Regions from separate parts of the Acidovorax sp. 106 genome, predicted to be linked through region 1. Evidence: riboswitches for the same ligand, from Rfam matches in the RefSeq annotation. Region 1 holds a riboswitch; the other holds the start of a gene.
What was found. Region 1 has a riboswitch for cobalamin ahead of cobM (precorrin-4 C(11)-methyltransferase). Riboswitches for the same ligand answer to the same signal wherever they lie in the genome.
Positions count from the first base shown of each region.

Region 2: linked by a shared signal. The riboswitch ahead of C8C98_RS21015 (TonB-dependent receptor domain-containing protein) and the one ahead of cobM (precorrin-4 C(11)-methyltransferase) in region 1 are both predicted to bind cobalamin.

Region 1 covers NZ_RCCC01000001.1:1,793,835-1,797,658, forward strand. The annotation lists gene C8C98_RS07930 (hypothetical protein) at 1-295, shown strand, start outside; gene C8C98_RS07935 (alpha/beta hydrolase) at 315-1,334, shown strand; cobalamin riboswitch at 1,369-1,604, shown strand; gene cobM (precorrin-4 C(11)-methyltransferase) at 1,760-2,566, shown strand; gene C8C98_RS07945 (sirohydrochlorin chelatase) at 2,566-3,630, shown strand; gene C8C98_RS07950 (precorrin-8X methylmutase) at 3,627-3,824, shown strand, end outside.
Region 2 covers NZ_RCCC01000001.1:4,780,749-4,784,572, reverse strand. The annotation lists gene C8C98_RS21035 (bifunctional diguanylate cyclase/phosphodiesterase) at 1-271, shown strand, start outside; gene C8C98_RS21030 (sulfite exporter TauE/SafE family protein) at 324-1,139, opposite strand; gene C8C98_RS21025 (cell division protein ZapA) at 1,608-1,958, opposite strand; gene C8C98_RS21020 (DUF904 domain-containing protein) at 1,955-2,194, opposite strand; cobalamin riboswitch at 2,243-2,483, shown strand; gene C8C98_RS21015 (TonB-dependent receptor domain-containing protein) at 2,570-3,824, shown strand, end outside.

The DNA.
Region 1 (3,824 bases):
CCGCACCTATGAAATCAAGGCGGCGTTCTCGGCCCAGGGCCAGGGCAACGACACCAAGATTTTGTCCACGCGCGGCGACATCGCCCCGCCCAACCGTGCCAAGGTGATCCGCGAGACCTCGCAAAGCCTCGCGCAAGACGTGTACGTGCAGCTCGCTACCCAGTTGGGCTACACCGATGCACACCTGTCCCGTGGCGTGCGACCTCCACAACCGATGGCTTACCCCGCAGACGGCCAACCCCAGCCCATGCCTGTGCCGCAGCAGCAGCCTGAGCAGGTCATCATCCTGAAGTGATGTGGGTTATCGCGTGGCGATGAACGCTATGGCGCTCTCGCTGCGCCAGCGCACCGTGAAGGCCAGCCTTGTGCTGGCCTTTTTTGCGTGCGCTGTCACGGGGTTGCACGGTTGCGCAGCCCCGCAGTCGCCTGCAGAGACCGTTGAAGGGCAGGGCGCCGTGCGATTTACGCCCCTGCGGCTGAGTGTGGGTGAGGACCCAACGCAAGCGCTGTGGGCGCTGCAGCGCGGCCCGCTGGCGCTGCCCTTGCGCTACCGCGTGGTGGTGATTCCGGGCTCGGGCTGCGCGGGCATGGGGCCGCTGGCAGACCGCTACTTTCGCGGCCTGCTGCACGCCCAGGTCACGGTGCTGCACAAGCCCGGCGTGCACCCCCAGGACACTTCCGCGCCCGCTGACTGCCCGTCCCATTTTGTGCAGAGCGACAGCCTCTCCCACTGGGCCGCCCACGCGCGCGTTGCGCTGGACCAGATCGTCGCCATACAGCCGCCCGCCAGTGTGGGTGCAGCGCCACCACCGCTGTTGCTGGTCGGTATTTCTGAAGGGGCAGAACTTCTTCCCGCGCTGGCCGCAGTGGCTGGGCCAGATCTGGCCGGCGTGGTGATGATTTCCAGCAGCGGTCTGGACCCGCGCGAAGCCGGGCGGCTTCAGGCACTGCGCACGGGCCACGGTGCCGATTGGGACGCCTTGGGCCGCATGCAGGCCAGCACAGCCTCAGACTCCAGTGTGCACCAAGGCCGCAGCCTGCGTTACTGGCGAGACCTGTGGCGGTGGCCCGTGCAGCAGCCCCTCATCGACGGCCCCTGGCCTCTGCTGCAAGTGTGGGGGGAGCGTGACGAACTGGTGCCCGCCGCGGCCTACGGGCAATTTGCCCAGGCGGCCCAGCGGCGCGCAGCGCCCTACTGCGCGCGCAGCCTGCCCGGGGCAGACCACGGCCTGCAAGCGCCGGGCGCAGATGGCGTACAGCAGGTGTTGCAGTGGGTGCAGCAATGGGGACGATCCCCTGGCGCAGGTCTGTGTGCATCGCTTGCGCTGCACTGATCCCATGCGTTGTGCCATGCGTGATACCCGCTGCCCTATACTCGCCCCCGTTGGTGCTCGTGCTGTCATTGCGATGGTACAGTTAAACGGGAATCAGGAGAGCGCGGCCCACCACGAGTCGCAATCAACCTGAGCTGCCCCCGCAACGGTAAGCGAAAGAACGCACGCGCGTTCATCCTGCGTCACATGTCCACTGGGCCCCTCGGCCTGGGAAGGATTCACAGGAACATTTCGCCAGCCCGGAGACCGGCCGACAAGCGGGTGAGCCACGTGCTCGCCTATCTCACAGAACCTGCGGGGAGGCAGGGGTCTGGGTCCGTCCGGGTGGTTTTCATGCAGACTTTATTTTTACTGGCCCCATGGCCAGTGGCGCAGCATTTGGTGAGCCATGGCACCCCCATGTGCTGCCTGGGCTGGCGCCAGCCATGACGGTCGGTACCGTTTGGTTTGTGGGCGCGGGCCCGGGGGATCCGGAGCTCATCACCGTCAAAGGCCGCGCGCTCATAGAGCGCGCAGGCGCCATTCTTTTTGCAGGCTCGCTGGTCAACGAGGCCGTGACCCGCTGGGCGCCGCCCGGCTGCGCCATTGCCGACAGCAAAGACATGACGCTGGAGCAGATGGCTGCGTGGTTGATTGCGCAGGCGCAGCAGCACGCGGTGGTGATTCGCCTGCAAACGGGCGACCCGGCCTTGTATGGCGCGCTGATTGAAGTGGTGCAGCCGCTCGACGCCGCCGGAGTGCCCGTGCGCGTGGTGCCGGGAGTGTCTTCGGCCATGGCGTCTGCCGCTGCAGCGGTGGAAAGCTTCACGCTGCCCGAGGTCACGCAGACCGTGATCTTCACCCGCGTGGAAGGCCGCACCCCCATGCCCGAAGGCGAATCGCTGGCCGAGCTGGCGCGCCACCACTGCACGCTGTGCATCTTCTTGTCGATCACCCTGCTGCACAAAGTGCAGGAGCAACTGCGCGCCGCTGGCTGGGCCGATGACGCCCCCATGTTGGTGGTGCACAAGGCCAGCTGGCCGGGCGAGGAACTCATCATTCGCGGTACGTTGGCCGACATTCGCCAGCGCTGCCGCGACGCCAAGGTGGTCAGCCAGGCCATGGTGATTGCCAGCCCCAATCTGGGCGCACGCCACTGGCCCACGCTGGCCAAGTCCAAGTTGTACGACGCCAGCTTTACCCACCGCTTTCGCAAGGCCAGTGCGCCTGCAACGTCCACGGAGACTTCCTGATGCAACCCACAGCCACGCCCCTCGGTACACACCACGGCGCACGCCACGACGACACCATTTTGCTCATCGGCCACGGCTCACGCGAGGCCGAGGGCAATGACGAAATTCACCGCTTCGTAGCCCAGTGGCGCGAGCGCCAGCCCGGCTGGAACATCGAGGTGTGCTTCATCGAATTTGCCGCCCCTAGCCTGCATGACGGCCTGCAGCAAGCCGGGCGCAACGCCCGCCGCGTGCTGGTGCTGCCGCTCATCTTGAACGCGGCAGGCCACGTGAAGATGGAGATTCCAGAAGCCATCGAACACGCCCGCGAGCACTGCCCCGGCACTGAATTTCTGTATGGCCCGCACCTCACCGCGTGCGATCCCATCCTCGATGTGCTGCGCCGCAACCTGCGCAAGTGCATGAACGCGCTGGACATGCCCGACCCCACCACCACCGGCGTGGTGCTGCTGGGGCGGGGTTCGTCCGACCGCCAAGCCAATGGCGACGTGGCCAAGATGGCCCGCTGGTTGATGGAAGAGACCGACCACGAGCTGGTGGACCTGGCCTTCACCGGCATCACCTGGCCGCGCCTGGAGCGCGCGGTGCAGCGCCAGGTGCTGGTGGGCATGAAGCAGGTGGTGGTGCTGCCGTATTACCTGTTCACCGGCACGCTCATGCAGCGCATTGCCCGCCAGGTGGAGCACCTGCGCCAGCAGTACCCGCAGGTGCGGTTTGCACAAGCCTCGTACTTTGGGTTTGAGAAAGAAATCTTTGCCCTGCTGGAGCAGCGTGTGGCCGACCTGCGCGCGGGCGTGCCCGACAGCAAGCTGCCGTGCGACGGCTGCAAATACCGCGAACTGGCGCACGACATGGGCCACGGCCACAGCCATGAGCACACCCATGCCCCGGCCGCTGAGGCCGTAGTGCACCTGCATGCCCCGCACGGGGTACATGACCCTGCGCATGAACACGGGCATGACCACAGCCACGAACACCGTCACGACCACGGTCATGGCGATCACGTCCATCCACACCCTCATGCGCATTCCCACGGGCACACCCACGAGGCCCAGCCCGCATGAGCACCGTCAACACCGTCACCGAGCAGCTCACCCGCGCCGGGCAGGCCATTGAGCACGACAGCTTTGCCATCATCGATGCCGAGGTGCAAAGCCACAGCTACACCGCCGAGCAATGGCCCATCGTGCGCCGCATGATCCATGCGAATGCGGATTTTGAGTTCAACGGCCTGACCGACTTTCACCCGCAGGCCGTG
Region 2 (3,824 bases), 3.0 Mb from region 1:
GTCTTTTGTGCGTGGTTTGCCCGACGATGATGGTGACCATGCCATCGTGAGTGCCGTGATCAGCATGGGACACGCGCTGCGCATTGCCGTGGTGGCCGAAGGTGTTGAGACCATGGCCCAGAAATCCATGCTGCAGCAAATGCAGTGTGACCACTTCCAGGGATTCCTGTGCGCGCCAGGGCTGCCTGCGCAAGACTTTCGCCTGCTGCTTGCCGACCCCGGCAAGGTGGTGCGGCGTATGCAACAGCAGGGATTTGCGGCGGCGGCCTGAGGCTTGTTTGGCGGCGATTGCAGTTGCTAACAACCGGGTGCACTGGCTCGGTTCAAGAAGCCAGCACACCTTTCCAGAACATGTAGGCCGCCAGCGCAAACAGCAGACTGGCAAACACGCGCTTGAGTTTTTTCACGGGCAAGTTGTGGGCTGCTTTCGCACCCAATGGGGCCGTCAGCACGCTGCAGGTGGCAATCACTCCCAGTGCTGGCAGCCACACATAGCCCAGCGAGCCTGCTGGTAAATCGGCCACCGACTGGCCGCCCAGCACATAGCCAATCACGTTGGCCAAGGCAATCGGAAAGCCCAGCGCAGCGCTTGTGGCCACCGCGTTGTGGATGGGCACGTTGCACCAGGTCATGAACGGCACACTGACAAAGCCTCCCCCTGCGCCAACCAAGCCCGACAAAAATCCAATCACCCCGCCTGCACCCATCTGGCCTGCCGAGCCAGGCATTTGCCGCGTGGGGGCAGGTTTTTTGTCCAGAAACATTTGCGTGGCAGAAAAGCTGACGAACAGGCCAAAGAAGATGGCCAGAAAAGAGCCTTTGAGCAGAGCAAAGACCCCCAGGCTGGCGGCGAAGCTGCCCAGCACAATGCCAGGAGCTAGCTTGGTCACGATGTCCCAGCGCACGGCTCCCCGCTTGTGGTGCGCACGCACGCTGGAAATGGAGGTGAACACAATGGTGGCCATCGATGTGGCAATGGCCATCTTCACGGCCAAATCTGGGCCCACCTGCTTGGCGCCCAGGATGTAGGTCAGAAATGGCACCAGCAGCATGCCGCCGCCAATGCCTAGCAGCCCGGCCAGAAAGCCGGTGCACAAACCCAAAACGCCCAACTCAACAATCAGCAGAGGATCCAGCATAAGGGAGGGGTACCGTAGGTGTTGGAGTGGGGGCTGAGCTGCCGCTCGGCAGCGCTTCGCACAGAGAGTGCCAAGCGTAAGAAGAAGGTGTCTGCGAATGCCACCGGACCGGCATCCTGAACCGGGGGTTCAGGGGGGCGAGGGCAGCCTGACGTTGGGTTCATCTGACGCGAGACGATCACGCTCACCAGGCAATTACCAAGCCCGAGCTCAGGGAGCATTGGTTCAAGGAAATATAAAGCCCGGCAGCACCGCAGACCTCACCATTGTAGGCCTTTGGCCTTGAGGTTGCAGGCAAAGCGGTGATGTATTTGGGGATGGGTTGCGAAGCCTGGGCCAAACGCCGTGGCCGACGCGTTTGCGCTCTGGGCTGGCGGCCACGGGGCCCGCCATCTGGCCCGTGCAGCCATGCCTAAAAGCCGAAACACACCATGGGCTGCCTGCCCAGGGTGGCCGCAGCCAGCACCGTCAAAGCAGCTGGCCGTCTTGCTCCAGCGCCTGGTCCAGGCGGCCCAGCAAGCTTTGCAGGCGTTGGTTTTCTTCATCGCTGGGGGCTGTGGCCGCCAGGGTGGGGGCAGGGGTGTGCACTGGCATTGCTGCTGCCTTGGCCGCCGCTGCATCGCGGTCGGCGATTTCAAAAGCCAAGTTCAGCGCAGCCAGCACGGCGATGCGCTCGCGGGCGCGGACTTTACCGGCATCGCGGATGCGGGTCATGGCGGTGTCGACCCGCTCCACTGCATCCAACAGGCGCGATTCTTGCCCCTCGGGGCAGGCCAGCAGGTAACTTTGCTGCAGGATCTGCACCTCGATTTGCTTCATTCGATTTCCTTGGTGGGGGCGGGCGCGACGGGCGCGGTGTTGGCAGGCAGGCGCTCCAGCAAGGCATCGATTCTGCCGCGCGCTGCGTTCAGGCGGGATTTGAGTGAATCGCGCTCCTGGGTCAGGGCGCTGACTTGATCGGCCAGCAAGGCATTGGTGCGTTGCAACTCGGCGTGGCGTACCAAAAGGCGCTCAACGCGCTCGGCGATCTGATCGGTGGTGGAGGGTTCTGCCATACAGCCCTCAATTGTAGGGTCGTCTGTTCCAGGCGGGGAATGCAGAGGCCCTAAAATCCGCGAGTTGGTGCTCGCTGCTTGGTTCACAGGCCGCAGTTCAACGGGAAGCAGGAAGGCGACCACCACGGTGGCGTGCCCGGCCTGCGCTGCCCCCGCAACGGTCAGCGGACGGATCGAGTCGATCCTCTCTCCATTCACACATGCCACTGGGGGCCTTGAACAAGCCCCTGGGAAGGCTTTGGAGAGCGTTCCGCCAGCCCGGATACCGGCCAACACGGTGGTTGTGTACGCCTTATCAAAGGGCGGCACAGCCTTATCACCCACACGCTGGCGGGGAGGCCGGCACGGGTTGTTTGTTGATTGAGTTCCCCCACGATGAGTTACCCCATCCCCCGCGCCCGGAAGCTGGCGCCGTTGTCTTTGCGTCCGAATTTGTTGGCGCTAGCCGCCACTGGGCTGTGCGTCTTGTCGGTGCCCGCCCACGCCCAAACCGCCGCTGCAGGCGCCACGGTGCTGGCGCAAAACCTGCGTACGCCTTCTTTGTCTGAAACCGTGGTGGCCGCCACGCGCACTGAGCAGCCACTTTCCGATCTGGTGGCCGATGTGTCCATCGTGGACCGCGACAGCATTGAACGCAGTGGCGCCACCGGCCTGGGCGATTTACTGGCCCGCCTGCCAGGGGTGGAGATGTCGCGCAATGGCGGCCCAGGCAATGCAACCAGCCTGTTTCTGCGCGGTGCAGAAACCCGCTTCACTGCCGTGTACATCGATGGTGTGCGCATGGACTCGCAGTCCACCGGCGGCGCCGCGTGGGAGGCCATTCCGCTCGGGCTCATTGACCGCATCGAAGTCTTGCGTGGCCCTGCGGGCGCGGTGTATGGCTCTGACGCCCTGGGCGGTGTGATTCAGATCTTTACCAAGCGCGGTGAAAAGGGCTTCGCGCCGTTCGTTTCTGTGGGCGTGGGCAACCGGGGCACGACCAAACTTGAAGCCGGTGTGAGCGGGGCCAGTGGCACGGTGGACTACGCACTGGGCCTGATGCGTGACGAGAGCGATGGCTTCAACGCCCGCCCCATCGCCGGCCAGAACCCCGACAAGGATGGCTACCGCAACACCGCTGGCAATGCCCGCGTGGGCTTGCAACTGAACGCGGTGCACCGCCTGGAAGGCACTCTAATGGTGGGTGACACCAACAGCGGCTACGACAGCGGCCTGGGCAATGACGACCGTAGCCTGCACACCATGCACGCGCTGGGCCTCAATTGGCAGGCACAGTGGAGCAGCGCCTACAAGACCAAGTTCAGCGTGACCGATTCGCGCGATGAATACGAAACCAAGCCCTCGGTGTACCTGTCGGACACGCGCCTGCGTGGCTATTTGTTCCAGAACGAATGGCGTGAGGGGGCCCACCAACTGACGGCCGCACTGGAGCGCCGCGAAGACCACCTAGAGAACAACCCCATCGACCGCGACCGTTCGCAAAACGGCGTGGCGCTGGGCTATGGCTACAACGCCGGTGGGCACACGGTGCAGGTCAACGTGCGCCACGACGACGACAGCGAGTTTGGCGGCAAGGACACGGGCAGTATTGCGTACGGCTACGCCATCTCGCCGCAATGGCGCGCCACCG